Regions from separate parts of the Kribbella polygonati genome, predicted to be linked through region 1. Evidence: riboswitches for the same ligand, from Rfam matches in the RefSeq annotation. Region 1 holds a riboswitch; the other holds the start of a gene.

Region 1 (15,565 bases):
ACCGAGCTGATGTACTCCGGGATCACAGGCGACCGCGGCGGCCGGGTGAAGGACCCGACCGGCAACATCTGGTGGCTGCAGACACACATCGAGGACGTCGACCCGAGCACCCTCCCGGCCCTGTTCGCGGACCCGGCCGAGGCCGAGCTGATGCGGCACGCGCAGCAGACGTTCGCCGACGCGATGGAGCTCAGCTGACGAGGCGCACCGGCTGCCCTGGGCGGAGCTGGGCGCAGGCGTCCAGGTCGGCCGCGGCGACGTACGCGATGACCGGGTAGCCGCCGGTCACCGGGTGGTCGGCGAGGAAGATGACCGGCGTGCCGGACGGGGGGATCTGGATGGCGCCGTGGGTCATGCCCTCGCTGGCCAGCTCGCCGGTGCGGGCGCGTTCCAAGGGAGCGCCGTCGAGGCGTACGCCGACCCGGTTGCTGTTGGTGCTGACCTCGTAGACCTGTGAGGTCAGCGCGGCCCAGCCGGCGTCGGTGAACCAGCCCCGGCGCGGGCCTGGTGTTACTCGGAGGACGACTTGACCGGCGGCAGGGTGCCGTACGGGAGCCTGGTCCACTCCAGGCATCGGATGCGCCGGCGGGCCGACGTGCAGGGTTTGCCCGGCCGTCAAGGGCGAAGGGCCGAGGCCGGACAGCAGGTCGGTGGAGCGCGAGCCGAGGACCGGCGGTACGTCGATGCCGCCGCGGACAGCCAGATAGGTCCGCAGACCGCTGACGGGCGGCCCGAAACGCAACACCTGCCCGGACTTCAGCACGGTCGGAGCGTTCAGCGGTACGCCGGTGCACGGGGCGCCGGTGATCGCGACGAGGAGGTCGCCGTCCGCGTGCACGGACAGACCGCCGTACGTGACCTCCAGCGCGGCCGCGCCGTCGACGTTGCCGACCAGGCGGTTCGCCAGCGCGTACGAGGCCCGGTCGCAGGCGCCCGACGCCGGGACCCCGAGGGCGGCCTGGCCGGCCCGTCCGCGGTCCTGGATTGTTGCCAACGGCCCCGTTGTCAGAACGGTCAGGCTGCTCATCCACGACCCGCGTCGACGAACCGGACCCTGCCGCCGGGGTGCAGCAGAGCGGCGGGCTCCCGGGCGGCGTCGAAGGTCCGCACCGACGTACGGCCGATCAACTGCCAGCCGCCGGGGGACTCCCGCGGATACACGCCACTGAACTCGCCGGCCAGCCCGACAGCACCGGCCGGCACCTTCGTCCGCGGCGAGGTGCGCCGCGGGATGTTCCAGTTGTCGTCGGACGTCAGATACCCGAAGCCGGGCGCGAAGCCGGAGAAGGCAACGGTCCACACAACGCCGGTGTGCCGAGCGATCACCTCGGACGAAGTACAGCCCAGGAGCGAGGCGACGTCGCCGAGGTCCTCCCCATCGTAAACGACCGGGATCTCGACCAGGTCGCCCGTGGCCCGACTGTCCGGGGCGGGCACCAGCTCCCGGAGGCTGCGGGACAGGCCGGCGAGGTCGCCCCGTGTGGTGACGAGGATCGTCCGCGCCGCCGGGACGATGTCGACGACGTCCGGCGGCGGGTCCGCGGCGAGGGCCGCGTAGTACCCGAGCACCTGGTCGAGGTCGTCGAGCTCCAGCAGCAGCGCCCGATCACCCGACGGAAGGATCCGCATCACCCGGTGAACGGGCGTACGTCGACGCCCGCTCCCTCCAGCGCGCTCCGCACCCGCCGGGCGATTTCCACCGCACCAGGGGTGTCCCCGTGCACGCAGATCGACGCCGCCTCGACGACGAGCGAACCGCCGTCCGCGTCACGGATCGCCTGCCCGCGGGCGATCGCCGTACACCGGGCAGCGATCTCGTCCGCGTCGTGCAGGACCGATCCAGGCAGCCGCCGCGACACCAACGTGCCGGCAGCCGTGTACGCACGGTCCGCGAAAGCCTCGTGTACGACGTTCAGCCCGGCCTCGGCTGCGAGCCGTAACCACTCCGACCCGGGCAGCCCGAGCACCGGAAGCGTCTTGTCGTACGCCGCAACCGCCGCGACCACCGCGCCCGCCTGCTCCGTGTGATGGCCGATCGTGTTGTACAGCGCCCCGTGCGGCTTCACGTACCGGACCCGGTCGCCGGCGATCCGCGCGAACGCGTCCAGCGCGCCGAGCTGGTACACGACCTCGTCGCGCAGCACGGCCGGCTCCACGTCCAGGAAACGCCGCCCGAACCCGGCCTTGTCGGCGTACCCGACATGCGCGCCGATCGCGACGCCGCGCTCGACCGCCTCGGCCGTCACCCGGCGCATGATCGACGGGTCGCCGGCGTGGAACCCGCAGGCCACGTTCGCGCTGGTCACGACCTCGAGCAGCGCCGAGTCGTCACCCATCGACCAGGAACCGAAGCCCTCGCCCAGGTCCGCGTTGAGGTCCATGCGCCCGAGCGTAGAGATTGTTGAACAATCCTGCAAGAGGCTTGTTCCACTTTTCCCGCCCACCTGGGATGATGCAGAGATGACTGAGACCGGCCGCCAGGCCTGGCTGCGGACCGTCGCCGCCGACGTCGCGCGGCTGGACCGGAGCAGCTCGGCGGAGCGCGCTGCCGACATCCTGCGCCGCAGCATCACCGAGGGCGCGCTGCCGCCCGGCGCGCAGCTGTCCGAGGTCGAGCTGACCGAGGTTCTGGAGGTCAGCCGGAACACGCTGCGGGAGGCGTTCCGGCTGCTCACCCACGAAGGGCTGCTGGTCTACAAACTGCACCGCGGCGTCTTCGTCCCGGAGCTCGACGAGAACGACGTGACCGACCTGTACCGGCTGCGCCGCGTGCTCGAGGTCGACGTCGTCCGCGGACTGTCCGGCCGCGACCCGGAGCTGCCGGCGAGCCGGCTGGAGCCGATGCACGACGACGTCGAGGTGGCCGAGGCCGCCGCCCGCGCGGACCGCTGGCCGGCCGTGGGTACCGCGAACATGCGCTTCCACCAGCACCTGATCGGCCTGGCCGACAGCTCGCGGATGGACGCGATGACCGGCCGGCTGCTGGCCGAACTGCGGCTGCTGTTCCACGTGATCGCGGCGCCCCGCGAGCTGCACGAGCCGTACATCGAACGGAACCGCGGCCTGCTCGAACTGCTCGAGGCCCGCAAGTACGACGAGGCCGCCGCGGACCTGCACCAGTACCTGCTCGACTCCGAGGAAGGCATCCTGGCCGCCTTCCGGGATAAGGGCTTGCGAACCCCGGCCGCAACCTGAATTGATGAGCTGACACCGTCAGTAGCAAAGGGGAGCAGGCATGACCGACGACGACCAGACGCCGAAGTCCTACCGCCCGATCGACGCCAAGGGGTTCCGGGAGTTCATCTCTCGCGGCTGGGGGCCGGTCGACCGGTCGGTGGTGGTGCCGGAGGGGCTCGCCGAGGCGGCCGCGGAGCACCGGCGGAAGCTCGCCGCCGCGTTGCCGGGCCGCCGGATCGCGCTCGGCGCCGGCCGGGCGCCGGTCCGCTCGAACGACACCGACTACCAGTTCCGCGCGGACAGCGACTTCGTCTGGCTGACCGGCTGCCAGGCCGAGGGTGCGGTCCTGGTCATCTCCGGCGACGGCGACGCGACGCTGTACCTGCGCGAGACCGCCGGCCCGGACGAGGCGGACTTCTTCGCGAACGCCCGCGACGGTGAGCTGTGGATCGGCCCCGTGCCGGGCCTGAAGGACTGGTCGGACGCGCTGCAGATCGCCTGCCGCCCGATCGACGAACTGCCCGCGGCGGTGCGCGGCGCCGTACCGTTCATGCTGTCGGTGCCCGGGGTGGAGCCGATGCTGGACGCTCTCGTGCGTACGTCGCCGACCGACGGCAACGCGCTCCGGCAGAGCATCGCCGAGCTGCGCCGGATCAAGGACGACTGGGAGCTCGACCAGCTCCGCGAGGCGGTCGCGGCCAGCGTGCTGGCGTTCGGCGACGTCGCGAGCGAGCTGCCGGAGGCGATCCGCGGCGGTGGCGAGCGCTGGCTGCAGGGCACCTTCGACCGGCGTGCGCGGACCGCGGGCAACGGCGTCGGGTACGCCTCGATCGTTGCTGCTGGCAACCACGCGCCGGTGCTGCACTGGGTCCGCAACGACGGCCCGGTCAACGAGGGTGACGTGATTCTGCTGGACGCCGGCGTCGAGACCCGCACGCTCTACACCGCCGACGTGACCCGGACGTTCCCGGCCACCGGCGAGTACAGCGCGGCGCAGCGGCAGGTGCACGACCTGGTCCACAAGGCCCAGCTCGCCTCGCTCGACGCGGTCAAGGTCGGGGCGCCGTACCGCGCCTTCCAGCACGAAGCGCTGCGGGTGCTGGCCGAGGGCCTGCGGGACTGGGGTCTGCTGGACGTGTCGATGGACGAGCTGCTCGGCCCGGACGGGCAGCAGCACCGCCGGTACATCGTCTGCGGCACCGGCCACTACATCGGCCTCGACGTGCACGACTGCGACGCGTCCCGGCCGGAGGCGTACTTCGCCGGCACCATCGAGGCCGGGATGGCGCTCGCGGTCGAGCCGGGCCTGTACTTCCACCCGAACGACGAGACCGTGCCGCCGGAACTGCGCGGGATCGGGATCCGGATCGAGGACAACGTGGTGGTGCACTCCGACCGGCTGGAGATCCTCACCGAGGACCTGCCGATCAGCACCGACGGTCTCGAGCAGTGGACCCGCTCGCACCTCGGGAAGTAATCAAGATTACCGATCACGAACAGTAACGTTCGTCGCTCCCTGCCGATGTACAAGGCGGGGAGGGCTGAACTCGGCCCGGCGCGTGGCAGTGGGGGGCCGCGATCCACGCGCCCGGCCGGGCCGGCCCCGTACGGGGGGAATCATGAACCTACGAGTGCGTGTACTGAACTGCGGCGACCGGCACTGGTACGCCGACATCGACGACGCGGACGATCCGCAGCCGGACGACCCGTTCTGGTACGTCGACAACTGCCGGACCCAGGCGCAGGCGCTGGAAACCGCCTGCTCCGAGCTCCGGCTGCTGGCGAACCGGCTGGTGCACGGCGATCAGCTGGACCGGGTGCTCGAGATCACCGGCGTCCCGATCTGACCGATCAGCCGGCCGGGGGGTACGGCGGGGCAGCTGCTGCCGCGCTTCGGTACGTCGCGCCCGACCAGGTAGTCGTCGATCGTCGACTGCATGCAGGGGCTCGTGGTGTAGCTGCCATGACCCCAGCCCTCGTATGTGACGAGTACGCCGTTCTCAGCGAGCTGGCGTGCCACGCTCTTGGCCCAGTTGTAGCCGGTTGCCGGGTCGTGGAGCGTGCCAGCGAGCAGGATCGGTGTTTTGAGGCCATGGACGTCCAGAACGTGCTGTGGGTTGTCGGCAGGCGGCTGGCCGAGACACATGGACACTGCTGTCAGCTGACCCGGATAGCGCATGTCCGGGGTGTTCCGGGCCAGCCGGGCGAGCTGAGCGGCGTACTCACGGTAGGAACGCACCGGGAGGTTCCAGTCCTGGCAGAACACGGCTAGTGGGTACGACGCGAGTCCCGTTGGCGTCGGTGACTTACCCGTTGGCGGGGCGCTGGTGTCCAGTTGCTTCAACGTGTCGGCAAGAGCGACCCACTCCGGGTCGTAGAGCAGCTTGAACACGCGGAAGCTCAGGTTGAACGGTGTAATGGGGACGGTCGGGTGCTGCGGGTCCGGTACCTCGCCACGGTCGGCCCGGGCGAGCAGCCCGGACCACAGCGCGTGGATGTCGCGACCGTGCAGCGCACACGTGTCCGTAGCGTCGCACCACTTCACGAATTCGCTGAACGAGTCCTGCGCCGCTTCCGCCTGCTGGTCGACGAACGTGCGGGCCGGCGCGGCGCTGTGGTCGCTGATGCCTTCCAGGACCATCGCGCGAACCCTGCCCGGGTACGTCTCGGCGTACTGTCCACCGAGCACAGTGCCGTACGAGCTGCCGTGGAACGAGATCGTGGACTCACCGAGTGCCCGGCGTACGGCCTCCAGGTCGTGCACCGTCTGCCAGGTGTCGAGATGGTCGTACACCGGGCCGGTGTGTTCGCGGCAGTCCGTGGCGAGCCGGCGGTTGTCGCTGATCGTCGCGGTGAAGTCGGCCGCGCTCCCGATGATCGGCGACGGCTGCTTCGCGAGCAGTTCGGCCGAGCACCTCACCGGATTGCTGCGGCCGACGCCGCGCGGGTCGAAGCTGACGATGTCGAACCGGTCCTGCAGGTCCGCACTGAACCGCGACATCCCGGTCCTGATCCGATCGACCCCGGAGTCACCGGGCCCGCCCGGGCCGAACACGAGTACTCCTACGCGTTCGCCGGGCACCGCGGCCTGCCTTCGCGCTACGGCGAGGCCGAAGGTCGGTCCGCTCGGGTTCCGCCAGTCGACGGGCACCTGGAGGGTCGCGCACTGCGATCCCTTCACTTCGGCGGAATCGGCTGGTTGGCAATCGGTCCACCGCAGGCGCGGACCGGCAGCGGCGGCGGTCGACAACCCGGCCGCCGTCACGCCGAGTACTACAGCGCCCACCAGGGCGCGTCGGATGAATTTCATGCGAACGATCGTTCGGCAATCGCTTGCTGACGGCATCCGGGATCGACCCCGCGGACACCCCGGAACGGACTTGGGGGGCTTGTTAGGGTCGGCGGTGATGAGTACCAGACACGCACGGTGGTTCCGGACGGTGGCGATCGCCGAGGCGGTCTCGTGGACCGGGTTGCTGATCGGGATGCTGTTCAAGTACGTGCTGTCCGACAACGAGGCCGGGGTGAAGATCTTCGGGCCGATCCACGGTGGGATCTTCGTCGCGTACGTCGTCACCGTGCTCGTCGTGCGGGGTCCGCTGCGCTGGTCGTGGCCGGTCACGCTGGCTGCGCTGGCAGCGTCCGTTCCGCCGTTGTTCACCTGGTTCTTCGAGATCTGGGCGGTCCGCACCGGCCGGATTGACGGCGCCCGGCAGACCGCCGTACCGTCCACAACGTCAGTCAATTCAACAGCCGCATGAACCCGTGCGGGAGAGACCCGGCCACGAACCGGGCGCCGTAGGAGCAACTCTCCCCAAGAATCTCTCAGGCACCTTCACCGCGCGGGCGAGGCACCTCTGGAAGACATCCGTCTGACAGAGCGGGGAGGACACCAAACGGTCAACGGCGACCGGAAGGAACCTCCGCACGATGGCGATCAGTGTCTTCGACCTGTTCAGTATCGGGATCGGCCCGTCGAGCTCCCACACCGTGGGGCCGATGCGCGCCGCCCGCACGTTCGCACTCGGTCTCGCCGACGACGGCCTGCTGGCCGCGACGGCGACCGTCGAGTCCCAGCTGTTCGGGTCGCTCGGGGCCACCGGCCACGGGCACGGCAGCAACAAGGCGGTCATCCTCGGGCTCGAGGGCGAGGACCCCGAGACGATCGTGACGCATTCCGTCGACGCCCGGGTCGAGACGATCCGCGAACGCGGCCGGCTGCTGCTCGCGGGCGTCCGGGAGATCGCGTTCGACGAGCACCGCGACCTGGTGATGCACCGCCGCAAGGCGCTCCCGTACCATCCGAACGGGATGATCTTCGTCGCCCGCGACGACCAGGGCGACGTACTGCGGGAACGTACCTACTACTCGGTCGGCGGCGGCTTCGTCGTCGACGAGAACGCCGCCGCGGGCGACCGGATCGTGCCGGACACCACTCCGCTGAAGTACCCGTTCAGCACCGGCGCCGAGCTGCTCGACCGGTGCCGCGAGTCGCAGCTGCCGGTCAGCGAGGTGATGCTCGCGAACGAGCTGGCCTGGCGGACCGAGGACGAGATCCGCGACGGCCTGCTGCGGATCTGGCAGGTGATGCAGGACTGCGTCCGCGAGGGCTGCGAGACCGAGGGCATCCTGCCCGGCGGCCTGAAGGTGCCGCGCCGCGCGCACGCGCTGCACAAGAAGCTCAGCCAGGACCCGTGGTCGGTCGACCCGCTCAAGGTGATGGACTGGGTGAACCTGTTCGCGCTCGCGGTCAACGAGCAGAACGCGTCCGGCGGCCGGATCGTCACCGCCCCGACGAACGGTGCCGCGGGCATCATTCCCGCGGTCCTGCACTACTACCGGCGGTTCGTGCCCGGCGCGACCGACGACGGCGCGGTCCGGTTCCTGCTCACGGCAGGCGCGATCGGCGTGCTGTACAAGGAGAACGCGTCGATCTCCGGCGCCGAGGTCGGCTGCCAGGGCGAGGTCGGTTCCGCCTGCTCGATGGCCGCTGCCGGTCTCTGCGAGGTGCTCGGCGGTACGCCGCAACAGGTCGAGAACGCCGCCGAGATCGCGATGGAGCACAACCTCGGGCTGACCTGCGACCCGGTCGGCGGCCTCGTCCAGATCCCGTGCATCGAGCGGAACGCGATGGCGTCGGTGAAGGCGATCAACGCGGCCCGGATGGCGATGCACGGCGACGGCGTCCACGTGGTCACGCTCGACAAGGTGATCAAGACGATGCGCGAGACCGGCCGCGACATGAAGGTCAAGTACAAGGAAACGTCCCGCGGCGGCCTCGCGGTGAACGTCATCGAGTGCTGACCAGGTAACGGCAGTACCAGGCTGCGGCCGGCCGTGCACGTGATACTGGGGGTATGGCTGAGCTCGGGAGGACGTTGCACGCCTGGCGGGATCGGGTGACGCCGGCTGAGGTCGGGTTGCCGGCCGGTGGGAAGCGGCGGGCGCCGGGGCTGCGGCGGGAGGAGTTGGCGCTGCTCGCGGGGCTCTCGGTGGACTACATCGTGCGGCTGGAGCAGGGGCGCTCGGACTCGCCGTCCGCGCAGGTGCTGACCGCGCTCGCCCGGGCGCTCCGGCTGACGGATGCCGAGCGCAACCACCTGTTCGTGCTGGCGGGCGAGGTGGAGCCGTCACCCGGGCGGATCTCGACGTACATCCCGGCCGGGGTGCAGCGGATCGTGGACCAGTTGGACGGTGCGCCGCTGTGCGTGTGCGACGCGGCCTGGACGATCATCACCTGGAACCCGATGTTCGCCGCGCTCGCCGGCGACCCGTCGCTGAACCAGGGCCGGCAGCGCAACATCATCTACCGGCACTTCCTGTCCGCGGGCGACCGGTTCGAGCAGACGCCCGAGCAGCGGCGCGACTTCCGGGTCGCGATGGTCACCGACCTGCGTGCGTCGCTGGCCCGGTACCCGAACGACACGGACCTGCGGGCGCTGATCGAGGAGTTGCGGGCCGCGCCGGAGTTCGTTGAGATCTGGGACCAGCCGGTCGTCGGGTTCCACCGGTCCGAGCGGAAGGTCGTGCACCATCCCGAGGTCGGCACGTTCGCGATCGACTGCGACGTACTCGCGGTCCCGGGCAACGATCTGCGGATCGTGGTCCACACCGCGGCACCGAACAGCGAGGCCGCCGAGAAGCTCCGGTTGTTGTCGGTGATCGGCCTGCAGGAGCTGACACGTTGACGCACCGCATTGCTACGGACGCGTAACCAGTACCGGAATTCCCGGAAGGTCTCGCTTTGGCGTGGAATTTCTTCCAAGGGCTGTTTGAAACGACTGGTCACCCGATACCCTGCGGGACTTGTGAACGCGATGTCTGCCACGGCTACCCGCCGCCTGCCCTGGCAGCACCCGCGGCGTCGTCAGATCGCCGCAGGCGTCGGCATTCTGCTGCTCGCGTACGCCGTGCTGTTCTTCGTCGCGCTGCTCGGCGGTCCGCGGATCGGTGCGTCGTTCCTGCCGCTCCCGGGCGGCGGCCCGGACCCGGCCGCACCGGTGGCCGGCCTGCAGCCCGGTCAGCCGACCCAGAACGTCGCGGTCCCGCACCAGACCACGTCGAGCCCGACGATCACCCCGGCGACGACGCCCACCGCCGTACCGACGCCGTTGCTCAGCGCAACCGATCCGCCGGAGGTCGTACGGTCGGCCGGCAGCACGTTCACGCCGTACCCGACCCGGCCGGGGGAGACGCCGACGCCGGAGATCGTCGAGTCCACGGGTCCGACGCAACCGCCGGTCACCGAGCGCCCGCCGACGGCCCCGACCACAACCGCACCGACGACCGCACCGACAACCGGCCCGACGACGGCGCACCCGACGGTCCCGCCGACCACGGATCCGACGGCGCACCCCACCACGCCGACCACCTCACCGACCACCCCGGACGACCCCGGCAGCATCGGCGGTTTCCTCGGCAAGCTACTGCACAAGCTCGGGCTCTAGTACGCCTCGACCTCGGTCATTGTGGTGTTGCCGGTTGGCTGGGGCTGGAGGTTGAGTTGCCAGCCCTGGTCGGGGGTGAAGGTCTGCTCGAACTTCTTGAACGAGCAGTCGGAGCGGAACCTGCGGGTCTTCGGGTCCCAGTCGGAGCCGCTCTTGAAGTACAGGTGGTAGGTGCCGCCGATCCGGTTCACCGTGACGGTTCTGCCGGTCTGGATGTAGACCATGATCTGCGGGGTGCCCGGTGGTTTGCCGTCGTCGACGATCGAGATCGCGACGTCCTTCGCCGTACCGTTGGTGATCTTCAGCCGGCCCGATCCCGCGGTGCCGCGGCGGACCAGGACGTCGCCGCTCGGCGGCCGCTCGTCCTTCGGCGCCGGGCCCGGATCCGGCAGCGTGGTGCCGAACTTCAGCCTCAGCTCCTTCAGTTGGGTGAGCGCCGCACTCAGGTCGGTGCGCAACTGCCGCTGCACCTTCTGTGAGGTGTACGCCGCCCCGCCGCAGCGCGCGTCGTCCTCGGTCTGGCCCAGGGCGCTGGTCAGCCGTGTCGCCGCGACCCCGATCCGTGCCTGCAGCAGCTCGTGTACGGCGCTCAACCGGGACGTCACGGTCAACGCCGCCAGCCGGACCGCGGCCGTGTTCAGCGACTGCGCCAGCGTGGTGATCGCCTCGCCCAGCCCCTCCGCGGTCCGGACCCGGGTCAGCGCCCGCGCCGATCCGCCCAGCACCTGGTCGATCCGGGTCAGCTCCGCCTGGTACGCCGACGCGCTCAGCGGCCCCGCCGGCGGCACACTCGGCACCGGCGCCGGCAGCGAACTGTTCGACGCCGACACCTGCGGATCCGGCCGCTCCGGATCCGCACCACAGCCCGTCACCAGGCCCACCCACACACAGACGAACAGCGCACCCCAGCGCCTCATCCCCACCCCCAGGTCCCCACCCGAAGCCCCAAGCCTAAGCCATCATTCCCGGACTGCCGGGCGGACGAACGGGAAGGCGAGGGTGCTGCGGATGTTCTGGCCGGTCAGCATCATCATCACCCGGTCGACGCCGATGCCGAGGCCGCCGGTCGGGGGCATCGCGTACTCGAGGGCGGACAGGAAGTCCTCGTCCAGGGACATCGCCTCGGGGTCGCCGGCGGCAGCCTTCAGGGACTGTTCGGTGAGCCGGCGGCGCTGCTCGACCGGGTCGACCAGCTCGGAGTACGCCGTACCGATCTCGGCGCCGAACGCGACCAGGTCCCAGCGCTCGGCGAGCCGTGGTTCGGTGCGGTGGTTCCGGGTGAGCGGAGAGGTCTCCAGCGGGAAGTCCGTGTAGAACGTCGGCAGCATCGTGTTCGGCTCGACCAGTTCGTCGTACAGCTCCAGCACCAGCTCGCCCGCGGTCATGTCGAAGGTCGTGTGGACGCCGTGTTCCGCGCACAGCTCGCGGAGCCGCTCGACAGGAGTGTCGACATTCACGCACACCCCGGCGGCCAGCCCGACCGCGGCGTGCACGGTCACCACCGGCCACTCGCCGGAGATGTCGAGCTCCTCGCCGTCCCGCCGTACGACGGGCTTGCCGTACACCGCGGTCGCCGCCTCGATCAGCAGCTCGCGGGTCAGCTCCCGCATCACCACGTAGTCGGCGTACGGCTGGTAGGCCTCGACCGAGGTGAACTCCGGGTTGTGGGTCGCGTCCGCGCCCTCGTTGCGGAAGTTCCGGTTCAGCTCGAAGATCTTGCCCATCCCGCCGACGCTCAGCCGCTTCAGGAACAGCTCGGGCGCGATCCGCAGGAACAGGTCGGTGTCGTAGGCGTTGATGTGTGTGACGAACGGCCGCGCGTTCGCGCCACCGTGCACCGCCTGCAGCATCGGCGTCTCCACCTCGACGAAGCCGCGGCTCTCGAAACCGTTGCGCAGGGCCCGTACGGCGGCACTCCGCTGCTGCATCATCCGCAGCGAGTCGGGGTTCATCACCAGGTCGATGTGCCGCTGGCGGACCCGCGCCTCGGGGTCGGTGAAGCCCTTCCGCTTGTCCGGCAACGGGTGCAGGCACTTCGCCGCCATCGTCCAGCCGGTGGCCGCGATCGACAGCTCGCCGCGCCGGGTGGTGACGATCTCGCCGGTCACGCTGACGTGGTCGCCGATGTCGACAAGCCGCCGCCACTGGTCGAGCGGTACCTCGCCGCAGGACTCGGTGGTGAGCATCACCTGCAGCTGCGTCAACCCGTCCTGCAGCTGCGCGAACGACAGCCCTCCGTGGTCGCGCATCCGCATCACCCGGCCGGTCAGCGAGACGACATGGCCCGTGTGATGGTCGGGCGCCAGGTTCGGGTACAGCTCGCGGACCCGTTCCAGCGTTTCGGTCCGCGGCACGCTGACCGGGTACGGGTCGATGCCTGCGGCAACGAGTTCGGCGAGCTTGGTCCGCCGGATCTGCTCCTGCTCGGTGAGCTTGCGGGCCGGCAGCACGGGCCGCAGCAGCTCGTCCTCCTGCTCGCGGACCGCGGCGGCGAAGGCCCGGCCGTCCGTGGCCATGACCGCGTGCCGTTCGCCCGCCTCGACGGTGTCGACCCGGGTCCAGGGGCGCGGCGCGGGCAGGAAGCCTTCCGCCGTACCGGCTGCGAGGACGACCTGCGCGAGCGACGCGCCGCGCGAGTAGCACATCAGCCGCGGCGACCAGCGGGGCAGGTACTTCTCGTTCGACTGGTAGAGACTCTCCAGCTGCCAGAACCTGGACGCCGCGGTCAGCAAGGCGTTCGTCGCCCGCAGGACCGGACCGGCGCCGACCCGTTCGGCGTCGCTGAAGATCTCCCGGAACATCGCGAAGTTCAGCGAGATCCGGTGGATGCCGAGGTCGCTGCTCGCGTCGATGAGCGCCGTGACCATGAACTCCATCAGGCCGTTCGCGGACTCCGGGTCGCGGCGCATCAGGTCCAGCGACACACCACGCACACCCCACGGAACGAACGACAGCAGCCCGCGGACGACGCCCTCGGCGTCCCGCGCGATCACCATCACGCAGCGGGCGTCGGCCGGGTCGCCGAGCCGCCCGAGCGCCATCGAGAACCCGCGCTCGGTCCGCGCCCCGCGCCACTTCTCGGTGAGATGGACGTACTCCGCCAGCGCGTCGGGGGACAGGTCGCCGTGCCGGACCACCTCGGCGTGGTACCCGGCCCGCTGGACCCGGGTCACCGCCTGCCGGACCGGGCGCATCGTCCGGCCCTCGAGGGTGAAGTCCGCCACGTCGATGATCGCCTCGTCGCCCATCGACAACGCCCGCAGGCCGGCGTCGACGTACGCCTGCGCCGCCTCCTCGCTGGCCGACAGCACCGCGGGGGACCAGCCGTACCGCCGGGCTTCGGCGATCCAGCGCTGGATCGCGGCCGGCCAGGCGACCGGGTCGCCGAGCGGGTCGCCACTGGCCAGGCTGACGCCGTTCACCACCCGGTACGCGATCGCGGCGTCGTTGCCCGGCGCGAACACGACCGCCTTGTCCCGGCGGGTCGCGAAGTACCCGAGGGAGTCCCGCTCGCCGTGCAGCAGGAGCAGGCGGCGTACTTCGAGCTCCTCGGGCTGGGTCAGGTACCGGACGCGTTGCACGGAGCGGAGGAAGATCCAGAACGCGAGCACCAGCGAGGCCGCGGAGATCGCGCCGACGGTGAGGCCGATCCAGCCGTGGCCCTCGTGCCCGCCCATCTTGTTGCGGGACTGGCCGAGGGCGGCGATGACCGCCCAGCCGATCTTCTGCCGTTGCCCGCTGAGCGTCCGCGGGAAGAGCTGGGTGAGCGTGATGCTGACCGCGATCGAGATCAGCATGCCGAACACGAGCGCGCCGATCGCGAGCCGCCGGCTGCCGGGCGCGAGCCGGGCCGGGAACGCGCCGCGGATGGTCCACAGCAGGACGACGATGCCGGCCACCACGACCGCCTGAACGATGCCCCACTCGAGGTCCTGCACGCTGGCCGGACCGAAGTCGCGGAGCAGTTCCGCGTCCGTCGGGTTCGCCAGCCGGACACTGGTGAAGGCGATCCCGGCGACCTGGGCGAGCAGCCACAGCGCCTCGAAGACCCACAGCACCCAGAGCAGGGCGGCCCGCTTGCCGCGCAGCAGGGCGCTGCCGACGACCGCGAGGTAGACGGCGGAGAAGATCGTGTGCCCGGCCGGGATCCCGACGAAGTCGAAGGCGATGTCGACGTGTTTGACCAGTCGCGGGGCCCCGAACCGCAACGGGATCGCAACAAACGACCACACCGAGGCCAGCACGACGATGCGGCCTACCCAGACCGCTGCCCGGTGCTTCCAGACCGGCACTACTACAACTTGTTCCGACCGCACCAGCCGATCATCCCATTAGTTTGCTGAGACTTTGGTCGACCTAGCACTACCCCAACAGTACAGCTGACGCCACAGTCAAGACTTTGGTTGACGTGCGACGGTGTTGACATGGTTGATGTGCCCTATCGCCTGCTCCGCAATCTCATGCTCGCGGCCGCCGTGCTGTACTGCAGCCTGCTGCTGGAGGCTGCCGCGGGGTTTCCGCTGGACGTGCGTCACTCGTTCCTGAGCGAGCTGGGTGCATTGGACCAATCAACGAGTTTCCTGGCCAGGGCGATGGATCTGACCACGGGCGTGTTGCTGGTGGTCGCCGTACTGGTCTCGCGTCCGGCGGTGCGCGGTCGGCGAGGGCTGATGATCAGTACGGCGGCGTTCGCGCTCGGGACGCTGTTTGACGCACTGTCGCCGATGGACTGTGCACCGTCGGCCAGTGAGGTCTGCAGGACGACCGAGGCGAACGGGCAGACCGGTGTGGGCCTGGTGCTGCACGAGGTGACGTCCACGATCGCAGGACTCGGCAGCATCGCCCTGGGCGTCTATGCGGTGCGCGCACTCCGGAAGGCCGGCTGGGGTGGCGCCTGGGGTCGTACGGTCGCCGTACTGGCGGCTGGGGTCGCGGTGACGCAGGCCTGGCTCGGTCTTCAGACCGGGAGCGACGTACTGACCGGTGACGACGTGGATGCGCCGGGCATCCTGCAGCGGGTGTCGGTGCTGCTTGTTTGCCTGCTGCTGGGGTCGTTGTTACCAGCCCTGAGGCACGCTGGTGTCGATGAGGATGACGTGGATCGTGGTGCCCGGCTTGGCCGTAGCCCCGGAGGAGTTCGGGCGGGTAGCCGAGCTGCTGCCCGCTGAGGACCTCCGCGTCATCGATCCGTGGCGTACGCCGGTCACCTCGGACGTGGACGCGCTGCGGGCGGCGGCCCGGGTGCCGTTGGGGGTGCCGGTCGGGCTGATCGGGCACTCGATCGGCGGGCTCGCCGTACTGCGGTGGGCCTTGACGCGTCCGGGGGAGGTGTCGCGGCTGGTGCTCGTCGACAGCAGCCTCCCGTCGGAGACCGGGTGGCAGCCGTTCTACCCGGGGCAGCGGGGCGACCAGGCGACGCGGTCGGTGGTGCGGTTCCTCGG
Region 2 (15,565 bases), 4.3 Mb from region 1:
TCACCTACCCGCGGGAGTGGTGATCCTCACGCTCCCAGCAGCCGCCGCCCGCCGCTCGGGGTGCGGCCGTCGCGGTCGAAGCGCCGGCCGGCCGCTACGTCGAGCAGACCGGTCATGGCCGGTTCGAAGCGCTCCGGCCGGGGCAGGGCGCGCAGCGTCCGGTCCGGCTCGCAGTAGCTCAGGTAGAAGATTCCTTGCCGCCAGGCGGCCGCCGCGTCCCGCCACGCCGGTTGCCCGAGGGCCCAGACGAACGCGCGATCGGCGAGGTCCGGCGCAGCCTCCCGCAGCCAGTTGGTCAGGTCGAGGGCGTCGACTAGTACGGCGAGGTTGTGCGTGGTGAGGATCTGGCACTGCTCGAGCGCCGCCCCGCGAGCGCGGCAGATCGCGGCGAAGTCGTCCCGGCGCCGATGGATCCGCGCCGTCCGCCAGTCGGCCGGCAGGTCGTAGTACCGGGCGTACAACGACCCGGCCAGCACCCGGCTCGCGACGACCGCCGCCTCCCGATGCTGCCCGTTCTGGACCAGGGGCAAGGCGAGTCCGGCCTGCGCCGCGAGCGCGTCGAGTTCCCGGACCAGCGGAGTCGGCAGGACCTTCTGCGGGAACGACTCCAGCGCCACGGTCGTCGACTCGCGCAACGTCTGTACGGCGGCCCGCCGCGCCTGCTCGCCCTGGTCGCGGTACGGCGCGACCGCGTCGACCCACGGCAGCTCGCCGAACCGCACCAGCCGCGGCCTCCGCCGGAACGCCGCACAGGTCTGCGCGTAGACGATCGCCAGCGCCGGGTCCCCGATATTTGCCGCCAGCAACTCCGCGGCGAGCTGCGGAACCACCTCGGCCAGGACCTCGCCCGACCCGATCACGCCGCGCGCCACCAGCTCCCCGATCGGCGCCTCGAGCGCCCGCGCCGCCTTCGCCAGCAGGTGTTCGGGGATCGCCGCACCGGCCGCCGCCGGCGCCTCGGTACAGTCGACCGGGCCCGCGACCGGCTCGAGCGCCGGCAGCCCGCCGTCCCGCGGGAAGGCGTCGAGCCGCGCGCTCAGCACGTGTGCCAACGTCGCGTACGCCGGTTGCGCCGCCACCTCGCGTTGCCGCTGCCGCAGCGCCTCCCGCTCGGCCGATCCCGGCGTACCGTGGGCGCTGATCGTGTTCGCCAACGCTCTGCGGATCCAGCCGACCGCCCGCCCGTCGAGCGCCGAGCTGTCGTCCGGGCAGAGGTCCAGCGCCACTCGAAGACGCGTGAAGTTGCTCTTCCACGGCCGCGGCCGGTGCAGCTCGGTCGCGAGCTTGTAGTCGTCCTGCCACCGCCGGCGCCGTTCCGCCCAGTCGTCCGGCCACACCCGGCACGGCCAGCCGCCGTCGACCACGCCGTCGACGAGGTGGGGCAGGTCGCCGTCGACGGTGTCGCACCAGAGCGCGACCAGCTGGTCGTACAGCGGGTTCCACACCTGGAGCGTCTCCCGCATCGCGGCGATCGGCCGTCGTACCGTTGCCTGCCGCAACTGAGCGCGTACGTCGTCCACCGTGGTCCGGCGTACCACCGGCCCCGACGGCCGCGGGCTGTACGACGGCGAGAACCGCAGGCGGTGCATCAGCGGACGGAGCGCCGCGACCAGGTCGAGCGCGGCCGCGTGGTGGTCGTGTTCCAGCAGCCAGGCGACCACCAGCAGCGCGGCCTGCTCCGGTCCGTCGATGCGGTAGCACCCGGTCCGCAACGCCTGCCCGAGCTCCGCGAGACCCTCGTCACCGAGGTACCAGAGGTTCAGCCGCTCCCGATCCACCGGCTCGTCCGCAGGCCCCCACGCGAGGTCGTCCAGCACCCCACGCCACGCATCCACCCGCACCGCCGCGCGCCGCCGTACCGCGGGATCCTCCGCCACGAGCGCCCGCTCCAACGCGCGATGCAACCGGCCCGTCGCATACCCCATCCCGAACCCCCGTCCGTCGGACAGCGCTCAGACATGGAGGCAGGACTCGAACCTGCGCCCTCCCGGTAGTAGCCGGGCGATCTACCCCTGATCTACTCCATGCGGTGCGCTACACACTACCGTCCGTAAGGACTTCTGGTAAGGACAAACGTGGCGATGTTCAGGTGGTCGATGGTTTCGCCGGTGCGGTGGACGTGCAGGGTTTCGCCGGCGAGGTAGCCGTCGCGGCCCTGGTAGTGGTCGGGGGTGAGGGGGGCCAGGCGGGTGGTGAGGCCGCCGGAGAGTTGGAGGATGCCGCCGCAGACCGAGATGGTGAGGGGGGTGTTGCCCCAGTACCAGTGGCCCAGGAGTTCGGTGCCTTGGGCAAGGGGTGGCTCGGGCACCCACTCCTGCGTGAGCGGCGGCTCGTACGTCGCGAGGATCCGGATCAGGTCCGGCGCCAGCGACGCGACCCGCCCGTACGTGCCGTTGCCGAGCGTGACCGCGCCGACCCGGCGGACCCGGTCCACGAACAGCCCGGCGAGGAAGCCCGGCATCGAGCCGGTGTGACCGATCAGCAACTGCGGGTCGTCCGCGATCAGCCGCAGCCCGAGGCCGTACGACGCGGTCAGCCCCTCGCGCGGGTCGGACGCGACCGGTGTCGCCATCTCCTCGACGGTGTCCCGGCTGAGCACCTCATGCACCGGGTCGATCCAGAACGCGGCATACCGGGCCAGGTCCTCGATCGTGCTCCACAGCTGCCCCGCCGGCGCCATCGCGGCCGAGTCGTACGCCGGCTCCGGGTCCAGCTGCCCGCTGAACGGGTGCACCGAGAACCCCTGCGCGGCCCGTGCCTCCGGGAAGTACGTCGTACGCCGCATCTCCAGCGGCTCGAGGATCCGCTGCCGCACCAGGTCCAGCCAGGCCGTGCCGCGCAGCCGCGCGACGATCTCGCCGAGCAGCCCGTACCCGAGGTTCGAGTAGTGGTGCCGCCGATCCGCCGGCCCGACCGCCTGCGCGTCGTTCATCGCCGCGGTCAGCTCGTCGAACGAGACCCCCGGATTCCGCTCCCACCAGGGTCCTTCGGGCTCCGCGTTCATCCCGCCGCTGTGCGCGAGCAGGTGCCGCACCGTCCGGTCCCCGAACGCGATCCCGGGCAGATGCTTGCCGACGGCATCGTTCAGCGACAGCAGCCCGTCGTCGCGGCACTGCAGCACCAGCACCGCGGTCAGCGTCTTGGTGATCGACCCGATCCGGTACTGCACGTCCGGCCCCGGCAACCCGCCGTCCGCGGTCGCGAACCGCCCCCGGGACCCGGTCCACACCAGCGCACCGTCCCGCACCACGCCGGCGTTCACCGACGGGACCTTCGTCTCCCCCTGCGCCGCCGCGACCTCGGCGTACAATGCGGCGGCGGTGTCAGGACGCAAGATCACCCGCACAATGCTAGGCGATGGTCCAGAGGATCTGAGAACTCGTAGGCGGCGATTGCGGAGCAGGCTCGAGCCGTCTGAGCACTCCGATGGCCGCATCATCGGCGCCCTGCTCCTGCCCGGAACGCGATCGACGCAGCGGTCCGACCGTGCACTCAGCCCAGCAACTGAATTACCGCTATGTAGTTAATTCGCATTCTTATCTAGACCATTCACAGCTGGATTTCCCTCTGTCACACTCGGTCAGCGTCGAGCCTGCATCACGGGAGGGTACTCATGCCGACATCACGAGGATCTGTCGACCCCGATTCCAATGGACTGTCGACGGACGTCCTGCTTTCAGGACTCCTGGCATTAGCCATCGCCGATCGCGAGGAGCGAGTCTCTGCCCGTGGCGATGCACCACCCAGACCGCTCAGCACCGAGGTAGCGCTGAGCCGCGGTGGGCTGCCGCCGGGGGTCATCGCGCGGATGACGGGCAAGTCATACGAGGCTGTGCGATCGACGCTTCGTCGCGACCAGCGGCGCTCGCGACCGTCGAGCGGCCCGCTGCCGGAAACCGAGCCGGGAGAATCACAATGAGCAAGATGCCGACGGATCCCACTGACGACATGGATGACGTCACGCCGATCGCAGGAACGTCGCAGATAGGGACCTTGCTGACGGCCGTCGTTGCTCTCCTCGCCGACGCCAGAGAAGCAGACGATCGGCTAACGTCTCGCCGCAAGACCGAGGTGCTACTCACTCAGTGTGGGCTGAGCTCCACCCAGGTCGCCGCCATCGTGGGTAAGCAACCAGGTTCGGTACGGACGGTGGTGGCTCGCGCCCGGAAGGCAGCGCACAAGCCTGTGAAGGCGGCCGGCGAGCCGCCCTCGGCGCAGCAGGACACGCCACATGCCGGAGAGTAACGAGCTGGCCAGCCAGGTCCAGGCCATGCGGATCGAGCTGGAGGACGTGTCCCAAATGACCGAGGCGTTGCTGCGCAGCAGCGGCGCTGAGCTGGAAGCCAGGATCCTAGACTTTCTTCAGCGGGACGACGTCGCGACGCGAATCTTCGAGCTGACCGACGGAGTTCGCAGTCAACTCGAGATCAGCAGGTTACTGAAGGCCGATGGGCTCAACAGCGACAAGTCCAAGGTCAGCCGCACGATCGAACTGCTCCGCGACGAGCACCGACTGTTGATCAAGTCCCGCAGCAAAGGAGGTAGCGCGGTCTATCGGCACTCGAAGCTCACCAAGGCGCTCCACATCGATCGCACAATCGCGCGCCGTCGGAAACGCTCATGACTTCCGAAAAGCGTCTCCTGATGTTGCTTGCGGAAGAAGCCCGAGGCCGCGGCTGGGAACGGGGCGATCGATTCTCACTCACTGTTCTGGACATCATCAAGGCACATAACAATCGCTTGCCGGATATCCATGTCCTCGCGCAACGGATGGACCGCACGTTCTGCATCGTCAACTCGATCTCCAAAAGGACCGCAGCCGAGGCAGCAACGTACGCGCTTGACGGTGTCCTTCCCGATGATGGGACTGAGACGAACGTCGATATTGCTGTGATGACCGCGATGCAGCTGGAGGCAGCTGCTGTAACTCTCTTCCTCGAGGACCTGAGCGAGCACGTCGACCGCATTGGGACGATCTCCCGCCGGGGCCGTCTGCGACACAGCAGGACTCACAGATCGGTTGTCGTCGTACACGGCGACGTCGGCAACAACGCAACAGCAGCGTTGACCTCGCAGCTACTTACTACCTGCACCCCTCGGATCCTTCTCTTCGTCGGTGTTGCCGGTGGCCTCAAGGACGCGGCCTCGCAAGGAACTGTGGTGGCAGCGACGGACATCTACGACTACTCGGCGCTCAAGGAGGGAAAGCGCGGACCAGCCGCTCGTATCAAGACATTCTCCACATCGTATGCCCTGCGAAGACGCGCGGACGTAGTCGCGCACGACGAATCATGGCTGACGCTCGCACGGACTGTGCCGCAGACCAGAACCCAGGGATCAAAGGCGCCGTCCGTCCTGGTAAAGCCGATCGTCGCCGGCCCTGTCCTGCTAGCTGACTTGGCATCGGGCACCGGGGAGTGGATTCGTGCTCACTGCGATGACGCTGTGGCAATCGAGATGGAGGGCGTCGGCTTCTCGCTGGCAACTGGCCTGCACCCGGGACTGCAGACCTTGGTCGTCCGAGGTATCTCCGATCGCGTTGATGACAAGACGATGAGCAACGACGAACGCTGGCAGCCGATCGCCGCGGCACGAGCCGCTGCGTTCGCCCTCGCCACTGCCGATGCCTATCTCGCCTCACCTCCAGGAGGAACAGATGAGCGATGAATTGACTGATCGGCTCGACCGCATCGACCGGGTGCTGTCCAGCCTGCTGGCAATCACGGTGGATCAGTATCTGCGCACGACCCCGGATCTGGCCAAGCCGCGGCCACGCACCATCGACCGGATGCTTGCGGACGCTGGGCTCCGCCATCAGGAGATTGCCGCAGTCCTCGGCAAGACGCGACAGGCAGTGTCCCAGATCCTGGCTTCCGACGGCAAGGCGAAGCCAACCAACCGTCGGGGAACCGTCACCAGCGCCGGCAACGTCGAACCCCACAACACCACGGCGTCGGCAACCCAGAACGAGACGCAGGACGGTGCGGCGTGAACCGAGACATGGATCAACTCGAGGAGCTCGTCCGCCTGCAGGCAGTGCTGATTCGACTGCTCCTGCCTACCCAACAACGCGCGATCGTCGAGCTCGGGCGGGCCGGCTTTGGCCCGGCCAGAATCGCACAGCTGCTCGGTACCACGGCAAGCACGGCCAGCGTCACGTTGCAGCGTGACCGCAAAGCGGGCCGGAAATCAGGCGGCAGTGAGCCAGTGAAGCTGGCCCCCGCCAAACCAGAACCGTCCGATGAGTGAGGTCGCCAAGGCGCACGTGCCGCCCGAGGACGAATCGGACGTGCTCGAGGCGGCGCTCCAGCACGGCTGGTCCTGGTTCTCCCTGCACGCCGTACAGCGCATGCAGGTAATCAACCACTACCTTGTTGCGGTCGCTTTCCTGACCGCAGCGTATGGCAGCCTTGCCGCCGCGAGGCACTGGATGATCGCGGCGGCCGTCGCGACGACAGGCGTCGTTGTCAGCCTGGTTTTCGATCTGCTGGATTCGCGGACCCGCGAGCTGATCGGGCTCTGCGAACCTGCCTTGTCACAACTGGAAGAGCGCCTGTCGAGGGAAGCGAACGTCGATCTGATGATGGTTCTGCGGGCATCGAAGCCTCATCGTCGACGAGTGTCATACCGAGTCCTCATATCGACGCTCACCCGCTTCGGACTGGCGGCATTCGCAATCGGCGTCGTCGTGGCTGTCATTCAGGCATAGGCGGTCTACTCGAAGGCCTCCGGGGCTGGGCAGGAGCAGATCAGGTTGCGGTCGCCGTACGCGCCGTCGATGCGGCGGACCGGCGGCCAGTACTTCGAGGTGCGGTCCACCGAGCGCGGGAACGCGGCCTCCTCGCGAGTGTAAGCGTGTTCCCACTTGTCGTTGATCACCGACTCGGCGGTGTGCGGGGCGTTCACCAGCGGGTTGTCGGCGGCCGGCCACTCGCCCGCGGCGACCCGGTCGATCTCGTGCCGGATCGCGATCATCGCGTCGCAGAACCGGTCGAGTTCTCCGAGGTCCTCGGACTCGGTCGGCTCCACCATCAGCGTGCCGGCCACCGGGAACGACATCGTCGGCGCGTGGAAACCGTAGTCGATCAGCCGCTTCGCGACGTCGTCGACGGTGATGCCGGTCTCCTTGGTCATCGGGCGCAGGTCGAGGATGCACTCGTGCGCGACCAGCCCGTTCTCGCCGGTGTAGAGCACCGGGAACGCGCCCTCGAGCCGCTTCGCCACGTAGTTCGCGGTCAGTACGGCGGCCTTGGTCGCCGCGGTCAGGCCCTCGGCGCCCATCATCCGGATGTACGCCCACGAGATCGCCAGCACCCCCGCGGAACCGAACGGCGCCGCGCTGATCGGGCCGACGCCCGACTCCGGGCCGGCCTGGTCGAGCAGCGGGTGGTTCGGCAGGTACGGCGCGAGGTGCGCCGCGACCGCGACCGGCCCGACGCCCGGACCGCCGCCGCCGTGCGGGATGCAGAACGTCTTGTGCAGGTTCAGGTGGCTGACGTCGCCGCCGAACTCGCCCGGCTTCGCGAGCCCGAGCAGGGCGTTCAGGTTCGCGCCGTCGACGTACACCTGGCCGCCGTGGTCGTGGACGACCTGGCAGACCTCGCGGACGCTCTCCTCGTAGACGCCGTGCGTGGACGGGTAGGTGATCATGATCGCGGCCAGCCGATCGGCGTGCTCGGCGGCCTTCGCGCGCAGGTCGTCGAGGTTGATCGTGCCGTCGTCGTTGCCCTTGACAACGACGACCTTCATCCCGGCCATCACCGCGGACGCGGCGTTGGTGCCGTGCGCCGACGCCGGGATCAGGCAGACGTTGCGGTCGGTGTCGCCCTGCGCGCGGTGGTACCCGCGGATCGCGAGCAGGCCGGCCAGCTCACCCTGCGAGCCCGCGTTCGGCTGGATCGAGACCTTCGCGTACCCGGTCACCTCGGCCAGCCAGCGCTCCAGTTGGCCGATCAGCTTCACGTACCCGGCCGCGTCCTCGACCGGCGCGAACGGGTGCAGGTCCGCGAACTCCGGCCAGGTCACCGGCTCCATCTCGGTGGTCGCGTTCAGCTTCATCGTGCAGGACCCGAGCGGGATCATCCCGCGGTCCAGCGCGTAGTCGTAGTCGGACAGCTTCCGCAGGTACCGCAGCATCGCGGTCTCGGACCGGTGCGTGTTGAAGACGGGGTGCGTCAGGTATCCGGTGGTCCGCGGTACGGCGAGAGCGGCCGCGCCGAGCGTGTCGTCGTACTGACCGCCGAAGGACTGGCAGACCCGGGTCAGCGTGGCGACGTCGGTCTTCTCGTCGCAGGAGATGCCGACGTGGTCCGCGTCGACCAGCCGCAGCCAGATCCCGTTCTGCCGGGCGGCGTCCACCACGTCGGCGGCGCGGCCCGGGACACGGGCGAGCACGGTGTCGAAGAAGTCGTCGTGCACGACCTCGACCCCGCCTGCCCGCAGCGACGCGGCGAGCTTGCCGGCGTGGCCGTGCACCCGCTCGGCGATCGCGCGCAGCCCCTCCGGGCCGTGGTAGACGGCGTACATCGACGCGACGACCGCGAGCAGGACCTGCGCGGTACAGATGTTCGACGTCGCCTTCTCGCGCCGGATGTGCTGCTCGCGCGTCTGCAGCGCCAGCCGGTACGCCGGGGCGCCGTCCGCGTCGACGGAGACGCCGACCAGACGGCCGGGCAGCGACCGCTCGAGGCCGGACCGGACCGACATGAAGCCGGCGTGCGGGCCACCGTAGAACAGCGGTACGCCGAAGCGCTGCGAGGAACCGATGACGATGTCCGCGCCCGCCTCGCCCGGCGCCTCGAGCACCGTCAGCGCGAGCAGGTCGGAGGCGACGGCCACCAGGGTGTCGCGCTCGTGGGCGGCCTCGACGAGCGGCTTGAGGTCGCGGACCACGCCGTTCGAGCCTGGGTACTGCACCAGGAAGCCGAAGAAGTCGCCCTCAGGCAGGCCGTCGGTGGTGTCCGCGACGACAACCTCGATGCCGAGCGCCTCGGCCCGGGTCTTCACGACGGCGATCGTCTGCGCGAAGGTGTCGGCGTCGACGAGGAAGCGCTCGGACTTGCTCTTCTTGTTGGATCGGTGCGCGAGCGTCATCGCCTCGGCCGCGGCGGTGCCCTCGTCGAGCAGCGACGCGTTCGCGGTCGGCAGGCCGGTCAGGTCGGAGACCACGGTCTGGAAGTTCAGCAGCGCCTCGAGGCGGCCCTGGGAGATCTCCGGCTGGTACGGCGTGTACGCGGTGTACCAGGCCGGGTTCTCGACCAGGCGGCGGACGATCACCGACGGCGTGAACGTGCCGTAGTACCCCTGGCCGATCATCGAGGTGGCGATCGTGTTCCGGCCAGCCAGCTGGCGGAGCTCGGTCAGCGCGTCCACCTCGGAGGCGGGCTCCGGCAGGTGCATCGCCTCGGTGGAGCGGATCGACGCGGGGACGGCGGCGTCCACGAGCGCGTCGACGTCGTCGTACCCGAGGAGCTGGACCATCCGGGTGATCTCGTCCGGACGCGGGCCGATGTGCCGGTCCGCGAACGTCGCGGAAAGCTGAGGGGTGTCGTTCACTAGAGGCTCCGATGCTGACTGTCGCTGCCGGTGGCCTCCCCCTCTGTCACGCGTGCACGCTCCAGAGTCGCCTGTGACACTCGGTCCGTGGGCCTGAGAGGTTCCGGGGAGGAATTGCCCCTTCGGCGCCCGATGACACGGGTCTCTCCCGAGTGCTGTGAACGGCAGAGTCGAGGCTACCAGGAATCGCGGAAGAGTTCGGGCAGCAGGCTCCGGGCGGCCGGCCGCGCCGCCGCCACCTGCGCTTCGGTCGCCGCCTGCATCGGCCACCGCACCCGCGTCCCGGCGTCCGCCCAGCCGCCGACCGCGGCGAGGAACTTGTCCAGCGCCGGGTTCGACAGCCCGGCCTGTTGCAGCGGTACGACGTGGGCCGCGAAGAACTCGGCGACCCGCCGTTCGACGTCCAGGTCGGCCGCGGTGGCCACCGCACCGTCCGGGGAGAGCGCCGCAACGTTCGAGTAGCTGCCGTGTGCGCCGAGTAGCGTCATACTCGCCAGGAAGTGACCGGGCACGAAGATCGCCAGCCCGGACTGCAGGGCCTCGTCGAACCACGCTCTGTCACCGCCGGCCGTCTTCAGCCCGATCAGGCTCGGCACCGCCTCGGCCAACTGGCAGAGCTGCTGCGGCGAGACAGCCGTCTTGGCATGCGGCGGGTTGTACAACACCAACGGCACGTCACCCGCCACCTCCGCCACCCGCCGCAGGAAGCTCAGCAGCTCAGCGGGATGCAGAGGCAACCAGTCCGGGGCTATTACCTGGATCGCTCCGGGCGCAAGCTTCGCGGCTCGCTCCACACGATCCAGCTGCACCTGCGCCGACGGATGACTGGCCCCGATCTGGAACGGTTTGCGCACCGCGGCGAGGACCTCGTTCACCCGGTCGAACTCGTCCTCGGTGAGGGTCTGGAACTCCCCCGCCGTCCCGTGTGCGTACAACCCCGCCACCGAAGTCTCACCCAAAGCCTGAGCCTGAGACTCCAGCCGCCGGAAGTCGATCGAGTCGTCCGCGTTCAGCGGTAACAACAAAGTCGCCCACACACCGCGGAGCGAATCGGCAGTGAGTGGGCGCACAGGGGAAAGCTAGGTCAGCCGGTCATCCGGGCGCGACGCCGGGCGGCGAGTTCGTCGCCGGCGTGGCCGTCGGAGCCCTCGTCGTCGTGGCCGTCGGCCCGCTCGGTCGGCAGCTCGGACAGCGAACCCTCGACCTCCCGCCAGACGCCGCCGAGCGCGATCCCGAACACGCCCTGGCCGCCGGCCAGCAGGTCGATGACCTCGTCGGGCGAGGTGCACATGTACACCGACGCGCCGTCGCTCATCAGCGTGATCTGGGTCAGGTCGTCGAACCCGCGCTTGCTGAGGTGCGCGATCGCGGTCCGGATCTGCTGCAGCGAGATCCCGGCGTCCAGCAGCCGCTTGATCACTTTCAGCAACAGGACGTCGCGGAAGCCGTACAGCCGTTGCGTCCCGGAACCGGTCGCCGGGCGGACCGACGGTGAGACCAGGCCGGTGCGGGCCCAGTAGTCGAGCTGCCGGTACGTGATCCCGGCCGCGGCGCAGGCCGTCGGACCCCGGAACCCGACGTCCTCCGGCATCGGCCGCAGGTCGTCGTCGAACAGCAGACCCTGAACGCCGGCAGTCTCCGTAGCTTCTGCCACGGCCTCGGCGTGCGCGTCGGAAGCCGACTGCGTCAGATCCGTGTCCCCGGTGCGTGTCACGCCTGAGCCTCCCTGGATACCGACTGGAACAAGTCATCTCCGTGGAGTGACAGCACCCCACGACTCCTTCACGGTAAGCCGCCGCCCGAGGCGGGTCAACGACAACCGCATCGAGCCGGGAGCGTGTCGCGACCGCCGTACGAATCGTTACCTAGGCGCTCTTGTCCGGCTCAGCTCTTGTCGAAGTCCTCCGGGGTCACCTGGTCCAGGAACTCCCGGAACCGCTCGACCTCCTCTTCCTCCTGCACCTCGTCGGTGCCGTCGGCCTCACTGTCCGGAACCGGGATGCCGGCCTCGGCGAGGATCTCCTCGGTGCAGAACACCGGCGTACCGGTGCGCAGCGCGATCGCGATCGAGTCCGACGGCCGGGCCGAGATCTCGGTCTGGTCGTCGAACACCAGGATCGCCTCGAAGATGCCGTCGGTCAGGTTCACGATCCGGACCTGGCTGAGGGTGTGCCCGAGGACCCGGATGGTCTCGGCGAAGAGGTCGTGGGTCAGTGGCCGGGGCGGCTCCATGCCCTGCTGGGCGAAAGCGATCGCACTCGCCTCGGCCGCGCCGATCCAGATCGGCAGGTACCGCTCACCGCCGACCTCCCGGAGCAGCACGATCGGCTGACTCGAGGGCATCTCCACCCGGACTCCGACCACGTCGACTTCGCGCACGCCACCAGCCTACTCCGCGCCGAAGGGCTAGGCGCGGGGAAGGCGGGAGCGGACCAGCGCGGTGTGCAGCCGGACGGTGAGCGCCGCCAGCTCGGCGGTCTGTTCGGTACGGCGCGGCCCGGTCACCTGCTCGATCAGGCCGACCTCGCGGTCCGCCGCGGTCCGGAACGCCCGCAGGTGCCGGGGCTCCAGGCCGTACGCCGCCAGCTCGGCCGCGACCTTCGCGATCACGATCGCGTCGCCGCCGTAGTGGTTGCCGGTGGCCACCACCAGGCCGTGGCTCTCCAGTTCGGCGAGCAGCCCGTCCGGTACGCCGGCCGCGGTCCGCAGCTCGTCCCGGGTCAGCCGCAGTTCGGTGCCGGTGGCATCGAAGTCGTCGGCGACCGGCTGGCCGGGGGTCTGCGGCAACGCCGTGGGCGCGACCGGCGGACCCGCCGCGGCCGGTCGCAGGCCGCGGTCGATCGCGCCGAGGTGTTCCTTGATCACCTTGAGCGGCAGGTACTGGTCGCGCTGCGCGGTCAGCACGTACCGCAGCCGGTCGACGTCCGCGACGCTGAACTTCCGGTAGCCGGACGCGGTCCGGGCCGGCGTCACCAGCCCCTCCGCCTCCAGGAAGCGGATCTTGGAGATCGTGACGTCGGCGAACTCGGCCTGCAGAAGCTGCAGCACCTCACCGATGCCGCGACTGCCGCCGGACGGCTCAGGCCTGGCCACTGGCGTAGTACACCAGCCGGTACTTGCCGATCTGGACCTCGTCGCCGTTGTTCAGCTGGACCTCGTCGATCCGGTCGCGGTTCACGTACGTGCCGTTCAGGCTGCCGACGTCGCGGACCTTCACGCCGTACCCGTCGCGGCGGAACTCGGCGTGCCGGCGGGACACCGTCACGTCGTCGAGGAAGATGTCGCTGTCCGGGTGCCGGCCGGCGGTGACCACGTCGACGTCGAGCAGGAACCGGCTGCCCGCGTTCGGGCCGCGCTGGACGATCAGCAGGGCGGACCCGGCCGGCAGCGCGCCGACGGCGGCCTGGTCGTCGGCGTTCAGCGGCTCACCGGTCTGCTCCGGCTCCGGCTCGGCTCCGATCGGGGTCAGCATCGCGGTGTCGGTGACACCGGGCTGGGCCGCGCCAGGCAGCATCGCTCCGCACTGCGAGCAGAACCGGCTGCCCTCGGAGTTCTCGTGCCCGCACTGGTTGCAGAACGGCATGCTGTGATCCTCCCGATCGCCGGTGGTCCGGCGACGTTTTCGATAGACCCCGTATTGACAGTGTGGCAAGAGGCCCCAACCCTCGATCAGCGGTTGAGGCCCGTAACGCTATCAGTCTGTAGTCAGCCCTGGTCGAGCTGGCCCTGGTACGCGTCCGCGTCCATCAGCGCGGTCACCTCGGCGGCGTCCTCGACGTCGATGTCGAGCAGCCAGCCCTCGCCGTACGGGTCGCTGTTCACCAGGTCCGGCTGGTCGGCCAGCGCCTCGTTGACGGCGGTCACGGTGCCGTTCACCGGGGCGAACAGGTCGCTGACGCTCTTGGTCGACTCCAGCTCCCCACAGGCGTCGCCGGCCCGCACCGTGCTGCCGACCTCCGGCAGCTGCACGTACACGATGTCACCGAGCTGGTCCTGCGCGAAGTCGGTGATGCCGATCCGCACGGGTCCGTCCTCGCCGGCCTTCACCCACTCGTGCTCGGCCGTGTACTTCAGGTCTTCGGGGTACACCTTTGTCCTCGTTTCTACTTCGTAGGGCTGGGCGCCGGGCGAGCGTAACGATGCTCCTCCGGGGCGTGCAAGGCGGTGATCGACAGGCTGCTCAACTCGTTCACCTCGGCGGTGCCGCCGATCTGCGGACCGGTCACCTCACTGACCAGTCCGCCGGGGAAGTTCGCCGCCTCGGCCAGGTTGTGGGACTCCCCGATCGCCTCGATGACGTACGGCGAGGTCAGCTTCTGGCCGTCGGCCCGGATCCCCGGTGGGTCGTCCACGAAGTCCGTACTGGCCACCACGCGGACCGACCCGTTCAGCTGGATCGCCTCGGCACCGGCGTCGCGCAGTTCCTCGATCGCGTCCAGCAGGTTGCTCGAGGTCATCTTGCCCTGTGGGTCGTTGAGCGTGATCCGGACCCCCTGCCCGACCGCGGCCATGGTGCCGGCCAGGATGCCGAGGGTGCGGATCTGGGCCTCGGCCTGCTCGCGCGCGGTCTGCGCCTTGTCGGCGCTGGACGACAGCGTGTTCTTGCGTTCCTCCAGGTCGGTGATCTCGCTCTCCAGCCGGCGGGTGTTCTGGCCGAGACCGTCGAGGATCGCGATCAGGTCCTCGCGGCGGGCGTTCTGGTAGCCGTCGTCGGCCCGGTTCACCCGGACCTGGACGACCGCGACGCAGCCCACCAACGCCAGGACGATCGCCACGATCGCCTGCCCGCGGGACGGCTTGAAGCCGGCCTTGAGCCGGCGCAGTGCGAGGTTCGGCGTCTTCGGCTTCGGGGCCGGCATCGGCGTCGGCTTCTCCGGGTCCGGGGTCTGGTCGCTCATGGTCAGGCCCGGAAGATGTGCCGGCGGATCGCGGCCATGTTGGTGAAGATCCGGATGCCGAGCACGACGACCACGCCGGTCGACAGCTGCGAGCCGACGCCGAGCTGGTCGCCCAGGTAGACGATCAGCGCCGCGATCAGCACGTTGGACACGAACGAGACGACGAACACCTTGTCGTCGAAGATCCCGTCCAGGAACGCCCGGAGCGCGCCGAACACCGCGTCCAGCGCCGCGACCACCGCGATCGGCAGGTACGGCTGCGCCCACTCCGGGACGTCGGGGGCGACCAGCAGGCCGACCACGACCCCGATCACGAGACCGAGTACGGCGATCATCTCGGCCTCACCTTCGCATAGCGCAACGCGATCGTCGCATCGGCCGGCACCAGCAAGGAATCCTCCGTCGTGATCGTGCTGCGGACACCGAAGTTGCTGACCAGGTACTGCACCCACTGCCCTCCGGAACTCTGCGCGAACCGGGCCGGCATCGTCGCGGTGTCGCCGATCGCGAGCACCGTGTACGGCGGGGTCAGCGAACTGTAGTCAACCGTGATCGCGCTGCCCGCACCGCGGATCGCGGTCAGCGCGGTGAGCCGGTGGCCGTTCACCGCGATCGCCTCCGCGCCGGCCGTCCACAGCCCGTTGACCAGCTGCTGCAGGTCGACGTCGAGCAGCCGGCCCTCCTTGGCGTCGGCGTTCTTCGCGTCGTCGATGACGGCCTTGATCCCGGGCCCGGTGACCGCGATCGCGCCGGTCTGCAGCTCGAGGTCGTCGAGCTTCTGCTGCAGCGCCGCGCCCGTACTGTCGTTGCTCAGGCCGCTGGCCTGCAGGCCGCGGACCTCGTCGGCGAGCTGGGACTGGTGGTTGCGCAGGTCGGTCAGCCGGTTGCCGGCCTGGTTGATCCGGTCGATCAGTTCCTTGCGCTGCTTCTCCGCCTCGGGCGCGCCGCGGTAGTTCTGCGCGGCGGCGATCGCGAGCAGGAAGCCGAGGACCGCGGCGGCCACCACCAGCAGCACGCGGTGCCGGGACCGGGCCGGGTCCTGTTTCGACCGGGTCCTGGCGGCGACGGCGTACCCCTCGTCGATCGGGTGCGCCATCAGGTTGTTCAGCAGC

Evidence for each region. Region 1 has a riboswitch for glycine ahead of ACQHIV_RS33515 (L-serine ammonia-lyase). Riboswitches for the same ligand answer to the same signal wherever they lie in the genome.
Region 2: linked by a shared signal. The riboswitch ahead of gcvP (aminomethyl-transferring glycine dehydrogenase) and the one ahead of ACQHIV_RS33515 (L-serine ammonia-lyase) in region 1 are both predicted to bind glycine.

Annotation. Positions count from the first base shown of each region.
Region 1 covers NZ_CP190129.1:7,003,348-7,018,912, forward strand. The annotation lists gene ACQHIV_RS33470 (VOC family protein) at 1-198, shown strand, start outside; gene ACQHIV_RS33475 (biotin-dependent carboxyltransferase family protein) at 191-1,027, opposite strand; gene ACQHIV_RS33480 (5-oxoprolinase subunit B family protein) at 1,024-1,629, opposite strand; gene ACQHIV_RS33485 (LamB/YcsF family protein) at 1,629-2,381, opposite strand; gene ACQHIV_RS33490 (GntR family transcriptional regulator) at 2,461-3,195, shown strand; gene ACQHIV_RS33495 (aminopeptidase P family protein) at 3,236-4,654, shown strand; gene ACQHIV_RS33500 (hypothetical protein) at 4,797-5,024, shown strand; gene ACQHIV_RS33505 (alpha/beta hydrolase) at 4,982-6,487, opposite strand; gene ACQHIV_RS33510 (DUF3817 domain-containing protein) at 6,585-6,938, shown strand; glycine riboswitch at 6,936-7,028, shown strand; gene ACQHIV_RS33515 (L-serine ammonia-lyase) at 7,108-8,481, shown strand; gene ACQHIV_RS33520 (helix-turn-helix transcriptional regulator) at 8,535-9,365, shown strand; gene ACQHIV_RS33525 (hypothetical protein) at 9,495-10,124, shown strand; gene ACQHIV_RS33530 (hypothetical protein) at 10,121-11,041, opposite strand; gene lysX (bifunctional lysylphosphatidylglycerol synthetase/lysine--tRNA ligase LysX) at 11,084-14,440, opposite strand; gene ACQHIV_RS33540 (DUF998 domain-containing protein) at 14,549-15,292, shown strand; gene ACQHIV_RS33545 (alpha/beta fold hydrolase) at 15,210-15,565, shown strand, end outside.
Region 2 covers NZ_CP190129.1:2,722,095-2,737,659, forward strand. The annotation lists gene ACQHIV_RS13025 (hypothetical protein) at 27-1,925, opposite strand; tRNA gene ACQHIV_RS13030 (tRNA-OTHER) at 1,957-2,027, opposite strand; gene ACQHIV_RS13035 (serine hydrolase domain-containing protein) at 2,042-3,340, opposite strand; gene ACQHIV_RS13040 (hypothetical protein) at 3,916-4,245, shown strand; gene ACQHIV_RS13045 (hypothetical protein) at 4,232-4,624, shown strand; gene ACQHIV_RS13050 (hypothetical protein) at 4,621-5,667, shown strand; gene ACQHIV_RS13055 (hypothetical protein) at 5,657-5,992, shown strand; gene ACQHIV_RS13060 (hypothetical protein) at 6,001-6,249, shown strand; gene ACQHIV_RS13065 (hypothetical protein) at 6,242-6,709, shown strand; gene gcvP (aminomethyl-transferring glycine dehydrogenase) at 6,715-9,555, opposite strand; glycine riboswitch at 9,627-9,716, opposite strand; gene ACQHIV_RS13075 (dihydrodipicolinate synthase family protein) at 9,732-10,625, opposite strand; gene ACQHIV_RS13080 (MerR family transcriptional regulator) at 10,640-11,146, opposite strand; gene ACQHIV_RS13085 (bifunctional nuclease family protein) at 11,440-11,934, opposite strand; gene ACQHIV_RS13090 (MerR family transcriptional regulator) at 11,962-12,648, opposite strand; gene ACQHIV_RS13095 (FHA domain-containing protein) at 12,635-13,138, opposite strand; gene gcvH (glycine cleavage system protein GcvH) at 13,261-13,644, opposite strand; gene ACQHIV_RS13105 (DUF881 domain-containing protein) at 13,659-14,453, opposite strand; gene ACQHIV_RS13110 (small basic family protein) at 14,456-14,788, opposite strand; gene ACQHIV_RS13115 (DUF881 domain-containing protein) at 14,785-15,565, opposite strand, start outside.